4 regions of the Streptomyces sp. NPDC024555 genome follow, and region 2 is predicted to be linked to each of the others. Evidence: riboswitches for the same ligand, from Rfam matches in the RefSeq annotation. Region 2 holds a riboswitch; each other region holds the start of a gene.
The links. Region 2 has a riboswitch for cyclic di-AMP ahead of ACZ4FH_RS15515 (transglycosylase family protein). Riboswitches for the same ligand answer to the same signal wherever they lie in the genome.
Positions count from the first base shown of each region.

Region 1: linked by a shared signal. The riboswitch ahead of ACZ4FH_RS26630 (M23 family metallopeptidase) and the one ahead of ACZ4FH_RS15515 (transglycosylase family protein) in region 2 are both predicted to bind cyclic di-AMP.
Region 3: linked by a shared signal. The riboswitch ahead of ACZ4FH_RS24275 (LysM peptidoglycan-binding domain-containing protein) and the one ahead of ACZ4FH_RS15515 (transglycosylase family protein) in region 2 are both predicted to bind cyclic di-AMP.
Region 4: linked by a shared signal. The riboswitch ahead of ACZ4FH_RS33830 (M23 family metallopeptidase) and the one ahead of ACZ4FH_RS15515 (transglycosylase family protein) in region 2 are both predicted to bind cyclic di-AMP.

Region 1 covers NZ_JBVHKV010000016.1:108,871-112,050, forward strand. Annotated here, with positions in the region: gene ACZ4FH_RS26620 (HPr family phosphocarrier protein) at 1-55, shown strand, start outside; gene ACZ4FH_RS26625 (GntR family transcriptional regulator) at 274-960, opposite strand; gene ACZ4FH_RS26630 (M23 family metallopeptidase) at 1,172-2,017, opposite strand; cyclic di-AMP (ydaO/yuaA leader) riboswitch at 2,031-2,199, opposite strand; gene ACZ4FH_RS26635 (M16 family metallopeptidase) at 2,437-3,180, opposite strand, start outside.
Region 2 covers NZ_JBVHKV010000008.1:96,856-100,035, forward strand. Annotated here, with positions in the region: gene eno (phosphopyruvate hydratase) at 1-458, opposite strand, end outside; gene ACZ4FH_RS15515 (transglycosylase family protein) at 746-1,489, opposite strand; cyclic di-AMP (ydaO/yuaA leader) riboswitch at 1,494-1,663, opposite strand; gene ACZ4FH_RS15520 (transglycosylase family protein) at 1,965-2,945, opposite strand; gene ACZ4FH_RS15525 (cytochrome P450 family protein) at 3,059-3,180, opposite strand, start outside.
Region 3 covers NZ_JBVHKV010000014.1:12,088-15,267, reverse strand. Annotated here, with positions in the region: gene ACZ4FH_RS24285 (FecCD family ABC transporter permease) at 1-90, shown strand, start outside; gene ACZ4FH_RS24280 (ABC transporter ATP-binding protein) at 98-952, shown strand; cyclic di-AMP (ydaO/yuaA leader) riboswitch at 1,264-1,449, shown strand; gene ACZ4FH_RS24275 (LysM peptidoglycan-binding domain-containing protein) at 1,453-2,349, shown strand; gene ACZ4FH_RS24270 (FG-GAP repeat protein) at 2,559-3,180, shown strand, end outside.
Region 4 covers NZ_JBVHKV010000028.1:73,641-76,820, forward strand. Annotated here, with positions in the region: gene ACZ4FH_RS33820 (STM4011 family radical SAM protein) at 1-25, shown strand, start outside; gene ACZ4FH_RS33825 (SGNH/GDSL hydrolase family protein) at 41-877, opposite strand; gene ACZ4FH_RS33830 (M23 family metallopeptidase) at 1,064-2,008, opposite strand; cyclic di-AMP (ydaO/yuaA leader) riboswitch at 2,012-2,167, opposite strand; gene ACZ4FH_RS33835 (tyrosine-protein phosphatase) at 2,657-3,180, shown strand, end outside.

The sequences.
Region 1 (3,180 bases), on a different contig from region 2:
CCGCCTCTCCAAGCTGGTCGCCGAGGGCCTGGACGAGCTCCCCGAGACCGTCTGACCCGGACCGGCCGCACCCGCCGGAGCACTCCGCGCCGAAACCGCGCCACCCCCCGACCGGGGCGGCGCGGTTTTCGCTTTCCGGGGCGCCGCGTCACCGCCGGACGAATCGGCGACGACCTTCGGCACGAATAACGGCACCCCTGGAAAGAAAACCGAATTCAGGGCAGCAGAAAAGGCCCCCTCGAATTCCGCTCCTCTTTGTATACGGCGCCTTCATTACGAACGGCCGCTCGGGGTGTGTACGGGATGTTGCGCATTCCTCACCTTCCCCGCGGGGGCGGAACGGCGCAGCCGGTGCGCGGCCCCGGCCCGCTCGGCCTGCTGGGCGGTGAGGGCCCTGGCCCGTTCGGCGTCGCCGCGCGCCACGGCGTCCACGATGGCCCCGTACTCGGCCCAGACGTCGCCCGGCCGGGACGGCGGGTCGGCCGTGTACATCCAGGCGATCTTGTGGCGGAGCTGGGTGAGCAGAGCGATGAGGCCCGGACTGCCGGAGGCCTGGGCGAGCGTCTCGTGGAACCAGGCGCCCAGGGACCGCAGATCCTCGCCCTCGCCGCGCCTGGCCCGCTCCTGACCGAGCCTGACCAGGCCCCGGAGCACCTTCAGATGCGCCTCGGTGCGGCGCCGCGCGGCACGGGCCGCCCCCAGCGGCTCCAGCAGCGTCCGCATCTCCAGGAGGTCGACGGCCTCCTGCTCGGTGGGTTCGGCGACACAGGCTCCGGCATGTCTGCGGGTGACCACGAACCCCTCGGACTCCAGGGTGCGCAGCGCCTCGCGCACCGGCACGCGGGAGACCCCGTACCGTCGCGCCAGCACCTCCTCGGTGAGCCGGCTGCCGCGTTCGAAGACACCCGACACAATGTCTTCACGAATGGCCGTGCATACCGAATGCGCTGGAATACGCATGTCCGAACCCCCGCCCTCGTCCCCGCGGATCGCGGCCGATCGACACCTGTCCCGTGACTCTATTGCAATGCGGACGCATTTCCGATGCCGGGCGTTCATTCATGAATATCTTTTGGCCCCGGGACGAGTCGCGCGCGGGTGTCCCATGCCTCCCCCGGACACGCCGAAGGCCCCGGCGGTGCGTGCCGGGGCCTTCGGGGCGTCGCGGGTCTCAGAGGGAGACGCCGTGGGCGCGGAGGTAGGCGATCGGGTCCGTGTCGGAGCCGTACGAGGGCGTGGTGCGCGCCTCGAAGTGGAGATGAGGACCGGTCGAGTTGCCGGTGGAGCCGGAGAGTCCGATCCGCTGCCCGGCGGCGACGCTCTGGCCGACGGACACACCGATCGAGGACAGGTGGCCGTACTGGGTGTACGTGCCGTCCGTCATCCGCAGCACGATGTTGTTGCCGTACGCCCCGCCCCAGCCGGCCTCGACGACCGTGCCGGCGCCGACGGCGACGACGGAGCTGCCGGAGGCGGCGTGGAAGTCGATGCCGGAGTGGCTGCCGGAGGACCAGAGGGAACCGCTCGACTTGTAGCCGGTGGAGACGTACGTCCCGGCGACGGGGAGCCGGTACGCGCCGAGGCGGGCGCGCTCGGCGGAACGGGCGGCGCGGGCGGCGCTCTCGCGGGCCTCCTCGGCGTCGGCGGCGCGGGCCTCGGCGGCGGCGCGGGCCTTCCTCTTCGCCTCCGCCCGGAGCTCGGCCTTCTTCTTCGCCTCGGCCTTCTTCCTGGCGGCCGCCTCGGCCTTCGCCTTCTTCTTCGCGGCGGCGTCGGCCTGGTGCTGCTGCGCCTCGGCCTGGGCGCCGACGCGGTCGGCGAGGTCCTGCTCGATGGCGATGACCTGGGTGAGGCCGGTGTCGGCGGCGGACGGGGTCTCGGCGTCGGCGGCGACGGACGGGGAGGCCAGTGCGCCGACGACTCCGGTGGTGGCCAGGGTCGCGATGCCGACGGCCTTCGCACCGGCGCGGGTCAGACGGCCCGGGGCACGATGCTTCCCGGTGGCACGGGTGAACGCCATGGAGTGGCTGGTCCTTTCCTTCCTTCTCGCCTACCGGGTTAGCTGACGGGTTCGGAGCAGGAAGGTCTCCTACGGATGCCGTGACCCCGGTCCGGGGCATGGGCGTCCGATTCACCCCAGGGACTGCGTGGGTCCCCGGCTCCCCCGGCTCGCGCCTGAGGGGGACTCGGCGATGGCTGCCCGGTACGTCACGGATGCGGCATACGGGTGCGGACAGCGGAGCCGACGCTAAGCGGCGGCACGGAGGCGGACCAAACGGACAGCCGGATTTGTCGCACATCCCACAGGGCGAACAGCCACCTTCCACCCCAAAACAGACAAAAGGGATGGACCGCACGGAGTGTTCTCCGTGCGGTCCATCCCTCGGTCCCGTTCCCTCCGGACGCGTCCGTCGACGACGCGACCGGGCCGGCCGGCCCTCAGCCCGTGACGACCGACACCTCTCCGATGCCCAGGGCCCGGACGGGCTCGGCGATCTGCGAGGCGTCCCCCACCAGGACCGTGACGAGACGGTCCCCCGGGAACGCGTTCACGACGGCGGCGGTCGCCTCCACCGTGCCGGTCTCGGCGAGCCGGGCGTACAGCGTCGCCTGGTAGTCGTCCGGCAGATGCTGCTCGACCTGGTCGGCGAGGGTCCCGGCGACGGAGGCCGCCGTCTCGAACTTCAGCGGGGCGACCCCGACGAGGTTCTGCACGGCCGTCTCGCGCTCGGCGTCCGTCAGCCCCTCGGCGGCCAGCGTGCGCAGCACCTTCCACAGGTCGTCCAGCGCCGGACCGGTGGATTCCGTGTCGACCGAACCGCTGATGGCGAGCATCGAGGCACCCGTCGCCCCGGAGGCCGAGTCGGGGGCCGAGGAGCGCAGCACCTGGGCGAAGGCGCGCACGCCGTAGGTGTAGCCCTTCTCCTCGCGCAGCACCCGGTCGAGCCGGGAGGTCAGCGTGCCGCCGAGGCAGTAGGTGCCGAGCACCTGCGCGGGCCAGACGCTGTCGTGGCGGTCGGCGCCGATCCGGCCGATCAGCAGCTGCGTCTGCACCGCGCCCGGACGGTCCACGATCACCACGCGGCCGGTGTCGTCGGCGGTGATCGGCGGGGCCGGGCGGGGCTCGACGGTGTTGCCCGACCAGTCGCCGAGGGTGTCGGCGAGCAGCGCGTCCAGGTCGAT
Region 2 (3,180 bases):
CCGCCGTTGAGGATGTTCATCATCGGAACGGGCAGCAGGTGCGCGTTCGGGCCGCCGAGGTAGCGGAAGAGCGGCAGGTCCGAGGCCTCGGAGGCGGCGTGGGCCACGGCGAGCGAGACGCCGAGGATGGCGTTGGCGCCCAGCGAGCCCTTGTTCTCGGTGGCGTCCAGGTCGAACATCGCCTGGTCGATCAGGCGCTGCTCGGTGGCGTCGTAGCCGACCAGCTCCGGGCCGATCTGCTCGATGACGGCGAGGACGGCCTTCTCGACGCCCTTGCCCTGGTAGCGGTTGGGGTCTCCGTCGCGAAGCTCGATGGCCTCGAAGGCACCGGTGGAGGCGCCGGACGGAACGGCAGCACGGCCGGTGCTGCCGTCGTCGAGGCCGACCTCGACCTCGACCGTGGGGTTTCCGCGGGAGTCGAGGATTTCCCGGGCTACGACGACGTCGATGGACGGCACGAGGCATCTCCTTCTGGGATATGACGCTTGGGGTGCGGGGCCACGTGGGCCTTGCGACAAGAGCCTAACCGGCCCGGCGGCCTGCATCGGCCGACCGCCCGACCCCTGGGACGAAAAAGGACCCAAGGGCATGCATCGCGGGAGGAAACGGAAGAAATTTACTGACTGGTAACGACAACAGTTGAACGCTCCCCGGCCCGAACGAGCGGACCCCGGCCCGGCACGCACGGGGGGAGGGTGCGCGCCGGGCCGGGGCGTCCGGAGTCAGCGACGAGGAGGGATCGCGACTACTTGGTCAGGTGGAGCTGCTGGCCCGGGTAGATCAGGTCGGCGTCCTTGACGATGTCCTTGTTCAGCTCGAACAGGGCCTGCCAGCCGCCCTCGACACCGTGCTCGGCGGCGATGGCGCTCAGCGAGTCGCCGGTGACGACCTTGTACTCGCCGTCGCCCTTGGCGACCTTCTGGCCGGTCGGGGTGGTGACGGTCTTGGCGGCCTTCTTCGGCTCGCTCTTCGCCGGGGCGGAGGAGCGGTCCGAGCGGTTGGTGGCCGGGGCCTCGGTGCGCTCGGCCTGCTTCTGGGGCGCGGCCTCCTGCTTGGGGGCCTGCTCGGTCTTGGCGGCGGAGGAGCCGGTGTCGACGCCCGGGTCGACACCGTCGTTGGTCAGGTTGCCGGCGCCGGCGCAGGCCCAGGCGCCCGGACCCTGGAGGGCGAGGAGCTTCTCGGCGGTGGCGATCTGCTGGGCCTTGGTGGCCAGGTCGGCACGGGGCGCGTACTGGGTACCGCCGGCGGCGGCCCAGCTGGACTGGGAGAACTGCAGGCCGCCGTAGTAGCCGTTGCCGGTGTTGATGGACCAGTTGCCACCGGACTCGCACTGGGCGACGGCGTCCCAGGTGGCCACCGAGGCGGCGGAGGCACCGGTCGCGCCCATCAGCGGGACGGCGACGGCGGCACCGGCGACACCGGCGAGCGTGGCGATCCGGACGGCCTTGGAGGGGCGGCGGTGCTTGTTGGCCTTGCGGTTGAGCAGCATCGAGAGTTCTCCTCACCGACGCCTGCGAGGTGAGCTGTCGGGTTCGGGCCTAGTGAGTTGCCCGGTCGCACGTCCTAGCGTGCGACTTCACCCCAAGCCGGTCCCGGCGTCCTGCGACGTCCGGCTCCGGCGCCTACCTGGGTCCCCCGCTCCTGCCTACGGCGCTTTCGCGTCTGTTCCCTCCGACCGACGGCAGGATTCGGCGTGACGGTCGACGGGGCCCGCGGTGCGAGCGGTTCAGACCGTAAACACACCCAACCCCGACATTCAAAGACGGACATACCGGAAAAACATCCCTTACTTGCATCTGACAAACCTACATTTGCGCAGGTCGGAACGGATGCGACGGGACCTCCCGGACACAACACGCCAGTTCACGCAAAGAGACCTATGTCTCACTTGGTCGAAAGTGGGACATAGGCCTCTGAACTACCCCGGAATCCGGGGCTTTTTCAGCCGGTGGACCGGGCCGGAGTCACTCGGCCGGCGCACCGAGGTCGAGGCTCTGGCCAGGAAGGATCAGGTCCGGGTCGGAGCCGATCTCGTCCTTGTTGGTCTCGTAGAGCGCCGTCCAGCCGCCGGGCAGCTCGTGCTCCTGCGCGATCGCCCAGAGGTTGTCGCCGGTCCGGACGGTGTACGTGCCGTCGGCCGCCGCGACCCCGGCGTCGCGGGCACCCGCCGTGCCGCGCGAGGTGTGCCGCCCCGCGTCGCGGTCCCCGTCGCGGCCGGTCTGCCGGGTCTCCTCGGGCGCGGGCGCGCCGCGGTGCCTGCCGCCCTGCCCGCTGCTCCCGGCCTGCTCCCCGTCGCCCCGCGCCGCGCCGGAGGCGTCCGCCCCCGCGTCGTCCCGCGCGTCCCCCGTACCGGCCGACGGCGACGCAGACGGGGAGGCCGAGGCGTCCGGCTTGGCGTGCTTGCCGCGCGAGGCGTCCGCGCCCTGGTCGTCCGTGCCGCCCCGGTCGTCCGCGGAGGCGTCGTCCTGGGTCCCGGTCTCCGCCGAGGGGTCGGTGCTCGCGCTGCCGGACGGGTCGGCGGAGGGCTGGTCGGCCGGGACGCCGCCCGGGTCCACCCCCGGCAGGCCGGTGTCCGTGGCGAGCCCGGAGATGACCGCACAGCTGGGCCACGCCTTCGGGCCCCGGTCGGCCAGCACCTTCTCGGCGACGGCGATCTGCTGCGAGCGGCTGGCGAGGTCGGCGCGCTCGGCGTAGGACTCGCCGCCGTACGCCTTCCAGAGCTCCGGGGAGAACTGGAGGCCGCCGTAGGAGCCGTTGCCGAGGTCGGCACTCCACATGCCGCCGCTCTCGCACTCGGCCACCCGGTCCCAGGTGGAGGCGTCCGCCGCGTGGGCGCCCGCGGCGCCGAGCAGCGGGATGGCGATGGCCGAGCCGGTCACGCCTGCGGCGACGACGATGGCGGGAGCCTGTCGGGGACGACGGTGCCTGCCGTTCGCGGAGCCCATGGGGATGCCTTCCGTGTGACGGGTGGGTCGAACGGTGAACCTAGCGGGACTCGAACGGATGTCACAAGTCGATGCAGCGCAGATCACGCCGACATCACAGAGTTGACAGAAAGTCACCTTCCGCCTGTGCCCGCTTCCGGACCGAACTCGACCGGAAGCGTGCGCAGTCCGCGCATGATCAGCCCGCCGCGCCAGCGCAAATCGGCTGATTTCCCGGCAAGCCGGAGGTCCGGAA
Region 3 (3,180 bases), on a different contig from region 2:
CTGCCCGTCGGGGTCGTCACCAGCGTCCTCGGCGGCCCCTTCCTGCTGTGGGTACTGCTGCGTCCCGACCGGGCCGCCGGAAAGGTGTGAACCGCATATGACCGCGCATCCGACCAGCGAGGGGGCGGGCCTCGACATCCGGGACCTCTCCGCCGGATACCCGGGCCGGCCCGTCGTCGAGCGGGTGAGCCTCACCGTTCCCGCCGGGCGGGTCGTCGCGATCGTCGGCCCGAACGGCTGCGGAAAGTCCACCCTGCTGCGGACCGCCGCCCGGCTCCACCGCCCCGCGTCCGGCAGCGTCCTGGTCGACGGCACGGACATCTGGGCGACGAGCCGCCGCCGCGCCGCCCACCGCGTCGCCCTGCTGCCCCAGTCGCCGCGCGCCCCCGAGGCGGTCACCGTGGCCGGACTGGTGCGCTACGGCCGCAGCCCGCACCAGGGCCTGCTGCGCCAGTGGTCCCGCGAGGACGAGCGGGCGGTGCGCGAGGCGCTGGACGCCACCGGCACCGCGGACCTGGCCGGCGAGCGGCTCGACCGGCTGTCGGGCGGCCAGCGCCAGCGCTGCTGGCTCGCGATGGTCCTGGCCCAGCAGACCCCGGTCGTCCTGCTCGACGAGCCCACCAGCGCCCTCGACCTCGGCCACGCCGTCGAGGTGCTGGAACTCGTCCGCGAGGTCGCGGCGGCCGGCCGCACCGTCGTCATGGTCCAGCACGACCTGGCGGCCGCCGCCCGCTACGCCGATCTGCTCGTCGCCATGAAGGGCGGCCGGATCGTCGCGTCCGGTGTTCCGCGCGAGACGGTCGACGACGCCCTGGTGAAGGAGGTCTACGCACTGGACGCGGACATCCTGAGCGCCCCCGGGGACGGCTCCCCGGTCGTGGTCCCGCGCGCCCGGACCGGGGCCTTCCGCACGGCGCACCCCGGCGGAGCCGCGCCACGCCTGGGCGAATAGTCCGAATCACACTAATTATCCTGATCATTCCGATCGCGCCGATTGTCAACGGGGCCGTTCCGGGTGCCCGTTCGCGGGTCACGCCCTCGATCGAGGGATCAAATCACCCATATCGGACTCAGTGGCCAGCGTCACGTTTGCCGCCCCGGACGCAAGATCGCCAATTCCGGTTCCCTGGCGCGCCAAGAAAAATGACGTCCCCGCATGTGGCCGGTGACACATATCGCGGTTCATTGATCTTGGAATTCGATAATGATCAGGAATTCCGGGCTTGTTCGGCCCGGACTTTCTCGCTTACGGTCACGGTCCATCCGGATGGAACGCCGAATCCTGCCGCCGTCCGGACACCCGACCACACACGTACGGCAGGAGCGGGGGAACCAGGTTTGCCGCCGGTCCGGAAATCCGGAACGGCTAGGGGTGAAGTCGCCTTGTGCGACCGGACATCTCCAGTCCGAACCCGACAGCTCACCTCGCAGGCGACGGAGAGGAAAAGCGCCATGCCCATCGTGGGTAAGCACCGTCGTGCCAAGTCCACCGCCCTGACCCGCGGCTTCATCGCCGTGAGCACGGGTGGAGTCGTTCTCGCACTTCCCCTGATCGCCGCCGGATCGGCCTCCGCCGCCCCCGCCAAGACCGTCGTCGCCGAAAAGGCCGCGGCCCCGACTTCCTTCGCCGGCAAGGAAATCGCCGTGCGCAAGGCCGCGCCCACGACCTATTCCGTGGTCTCCGGCGATTCGCTCTACAAGATCGCCCAGGGGCATTCCCTCAGCGGTGGCTGGGAGCGTCTGTACAAGGACAACCGGAGCGTCGTCGGATCCAACCCCGACCTCATCCACCCCGGTCTGAAGCTCGTCGTCGGCGCCACCTCCGAGGCAGCCGCGCCCAAGGCTGAGACCGGTGCCGAATTCAAGGCCGAGAAGGCCGAGAAGCCGGTGGAGAAGAAGGCGGAGGCCTCGGCCGACCGCGCCGAGAACACCGACCGCGCCGACCGCTCCGAGCGCACGACGGCCGCCCCCGTCGCCGAGGAGACCGTCGCCGCCGCGCCCGTCGCGGAGAAGACCGCCACCACGTACACCAACGACCTCGACGGCTGGATCAAGGAATCCCTCGCCGTCATGGCCGAGCACGGCATCCCCGGCAGCTACGACGGCATCTACCGCAACATCATGCGGGAGTCGACGGGCAACCCCCAGGCCATCAACAACTGGGACTCCAACGCCGTCGCCGGCACCCCGTCCAAGGGCCTGCTGCAGGTGATCCAGCCCACCTTCGACGCGTACCACGTCTCCGGCACCTCGCTGGACATCTACGACCCGGTCGCCAACATCACCGCCGCGTGCAACTACGCCGCCGCGACGTACGGCTCGATCGACAACGTCTTCGGCGCCTACTGAGCCACCGGGACACACGTCACCCGCCCGCACAGCCGGGCATGAACAGGGGTGGCAGGGAGCGGACCCGCTCCTTGCCACCCCTGTCCGCATGTGCCGTACAACCCTTGTGCCGCACCGGCCGTCGAACACGGCGCCAGGAGGGTGACGGGCCCTTCCCGGCCACCCCCCTTCGGACTCCGCCCGGTCGCCTTCGAGCCGAGGAGCCGCTCGTGCGCACCCACCGTCCCGCCGCCGTCGTCGCGGCCTCGTTCCTCCTGCTGTCCGGGGCCGCCGTCGCCGCGCCCCCGGCCCACGCCGGCCCCTCCGCCGGCCTCCGCGCGGGCGACCGCGCCACGGACTTCAACGGCGACGGTTACGAGGACGTCCTCATCGGCGCCCCCGGCGGCACGGCCGGCGGCCGCACCGGCGCCGGTTACGTCACCGTGCAGTACGGCGGCCCCGACGGCATCGGCACGGTCCGGGGCGCCGTCCTCGACCAGAACACCCCCGGCGTCCCCGGCGCCGCCGAGACCGGCGACGGTTTCGGCCGGGCCCTGGCCACCGGGGACCTCGACAGCGACGGGTACGCCGACGCGGTCGTGGGCGTGCCCGGCGAGGACATCGAGCCACTGGCCGACGCCGGTGGTGCCGTCGTCCTCTGGGGATCGCCCACCGGCCTCTCCGGTACGGACAGCGCCTGGTTGCAGGCCCAGGCACCCGCTGCCGGGGCCGCCTTCGGCAGCGCTCTCGCCGCGGCCCGTTTCAGCCCCGACATCCCCGGCGACCAGCTCGCCGTCATCGACCGCGCCGACCTCACCCTGTTCCAGTACGACGAGCGGACCCGTACGGCGC
Region 4 (3,180 bases), on a different contig from region 2:
CGGGGTGCCGGCCCTGGGCGACTGAGGACAGCGGGGCCGCTCAGAGCGGCAGCAGATCGGGGCGCTTGGCCTCGACGTGGTCGCCGGAGGATTCGCCGCGCAGCCGCCGGCCGATCCACGGCACGAGGTATTCGCGCGCCCAGTGGATGTCGTCGCGGCGCACTTCGAGCGTGCCGCGCGGGTCCTGCGGCGGCCAGGCCTGGTCCGGGTCGGCGGGCACCTCGTAGCCGAGGACCTGGGCGGCGCGCAGGGCGACGCGGGTGTGTCCCTCGGCCGAGAGGTGCAGCCGGTCGTCGTCCCAGGCGCGCCGGTCCTGGACCGAGCGCAGCGACCACAGGTCGAGCACCGGGCAGTCGTAGCGGTCGGCGATGGCCCGCACATGGGCGGTGTACGTGGCGATCTTGCCGCGCAGATGGCGCAGGACCGGCACCCCGCGGGTGTCGAAGCCGGTGGTCACCATGACGGTGCCGACCGCGCCGGTCAGATCGGCGACCGCGCGCTCGAAGCGCTCGGCCACGTCGTCCGGGTCGGTGCCCGGTCGGATGATGTCGTTGCCGCCGGCACAGAAGCTCACCAGGTCGGGGGCGAGTTCCTTGGCGCGCGGCACCTGCTCCTCGACGATCTGGTCGAGGAGGCGTCCTCGTACGGCGAGATTGGCGTAGCGGAAGTTCCCGTGGGCCGTTCCGGGGTCCGGGAACTGGTCCGGGAGCTGGTCCGCGAGGAGGACCGCGAAGCGGTCCGCCCAGCCGACGAAGGTTCCGTCGGGGCCGGGGTCGCCGACGCCCTCGGTGAAGCTGTCGCCAATCGCCGCGTACGACTCGATGGCGCCCTGTCGTCGTCCGGCGCCCTGCTTGATGTTGTTCGAATCGTCTGCCACAAGGGCATATCCTGCACCGCCGAATGTGACCTACGCGACCGTAATAAGGGGTTGACGGGTGGTGAGATAGACCACCCGGTCAGGTTTTGGTAAAGGGGGAATAAGCAGAGGGACGGTGCGCCGCCGCGCACCGTCCCTCTCCGTATTGCCGGGGTCCGGTTCACCGGACCCGTACTGCCGGGGGAATCAGACGTTGATCCCGTGCGACGCCAGGTAGGCGATCGGGTCGATGTCCGAGCCGTACTCCGGGCCCGTGCGGACCTCGAAGTGGAGATGCGGGCCGGTGGCGTTGCCGGTGGAGCCGGAGAGGCCGACCTGCTGGCCCGCGGTCACGGTCTGGCCCGCCGAGACGGAGAGCGAGGACATGTGGCCGTACTGGGAGTAGTGGCCGTCGGCGTGCTTGATGACGACCTGGTTGCCGTACGCGCCGCCCCAGCCGGCGGTGACGACGGTGCCGGAGGTGATGGCCTTCACGCTGGTGCCGGTGGAGACGGGGAAGTCGATGCCGGTGTGGCTGCCGCTGGACCAGTTGGAGCCGGAGGCGCGGTAGGCGGTGGTGTGGTTGCCCGGGACCGGGTGGACGTAACCGGAGTCGTTGCTCTGGGTGGCCGGGGCGGTGCTCTCCTGGGCGTCCGAGGAGCCGGAGGAGGCCGGGGCCGTGGTCGCGGGGGCCTTGGACTCGGCGGCGGCCGGGGCCTTGGCCGGGGTCTTCGCGGCGGGGGCCTTCGCGGCGGCGGACGCACCGGCGGAGTGGCCCCAGCTCTTCGCACCGAGGGTCAGCTTCATCCCCGGGAAGATCAGGCTCGGGTTCTCGCCGACGACCTCGCGGTTGTCCTGGTACAGCTTCTGCCAGCCGCCCTTGACGTGGTGCTCGGCGGCGATCTTCGAGAGGTAGTCGCCGGAGACCACGGAGTAGGTGGTGGTGCCGGCCTGGTGGGCGGCGACCGGCTTGGCCGGGGTGGCGTGCGCGGCGGCGGCCGTCTTCGCGGCGGGAGCGGTCTGCTCCGCGGCGCTGGCACCGGTGGCGCCGAGCAGCGGGAGCGCGATGACGGCTCCGCCGGCGCTGGCGACGACGACGCCGCGGGCGATGGTGCTGGACTTGGGACGGCGGTGCTTACCCGAGATGGGCATGAAGGATTTCCTCTCCGGCGCCTGCGAGGTGAGCTGTCGGGTTCGGACTGGAGATGTCCGGTCGCGCCGGGCGCGACTTCACCCCTAGCCGTCGGGAATTCCCGGACGGCGGCCTACCTGGTTCCCCCGCTCCTGCCACGCGGTGAGTGAGTGCGAATTCCGGTCGGCGGCAGGATTAGGCGGTCCGTCCGGATTGACATGGAACGTAAGCGAGCCGGGACGGCGGAAACAAGCCATCGCTTCCGCCGCGGATTCCACACCCGAATCCCGGCACGGAATTCCGGTCACCCTCCGTGGATTACGGATCTTGGCTTTCCGCGAGGTGCCGGGGAATACCCCACGGCCGCGCCACCACACACCGTCACGGATATGATCCCGCTCACGAGGGGCCGGCCATCTCCCGCGCAATCAGGGCACGTTCGACTAAATACATCAAATCGGACATGTCATGGCCACCGCCCGTACCGGACCGGCACTCCGCGGGTACGGCCGGCGTTCCGATACGGCCCGCGCGGCACCTCCGGGCACCCGCCACAAGCGCGGAAGAAGGCGGACGCCGAGATGATTGCCCGACGAAACAATGTCGTATCGTCACGGAAGTGAACGCTCCGGCGACCCGCGCCGGCGACCGAGCCTCCAGGAGTGAACGTGACGCAGCAGCTGCCGCAGACCCCGCCGACGGAGCCCGAGCTGACGGGGGTCCGCAACTTCCGGGACGTGGGCGGGCTCCCCGCCGCCGACGGGCGCCGGGTGCGTTTCGGACGGCTCTACCGCAGCGGTCATCTGGCGCACGCGACCCCCGAGGACGCCGCCTTCCTCTCGGGCCTCGGCCTGCACACGGTCTTCGACTTCCGCAACAGCGCCGACCACAAGCTCGACGGACGGGACGTGGAGCTGCCGGGCGTGCGCAATGTGAGCATCCCGCTCAGCGACCCCGCGGACGGAGCCGAGTTCTGGCGGATGGTCCGCGACGGGAACATGGCCGAGCTGCGGTCGATCCTGGCCGACGGCAAGGGCACCGACCGCATGATCGCCTCGTACCGCCGGACCATCCTGGACCGCACGGCCGAGCACAGCCGCGTGCTGCACGCCCTCGCCGAGGACAGCGTGCCGGCGCTGATGCACTGCGCGGCGGGCAAGGACCGGGCCGGGCTCTCGATCGCCGTGGCCCT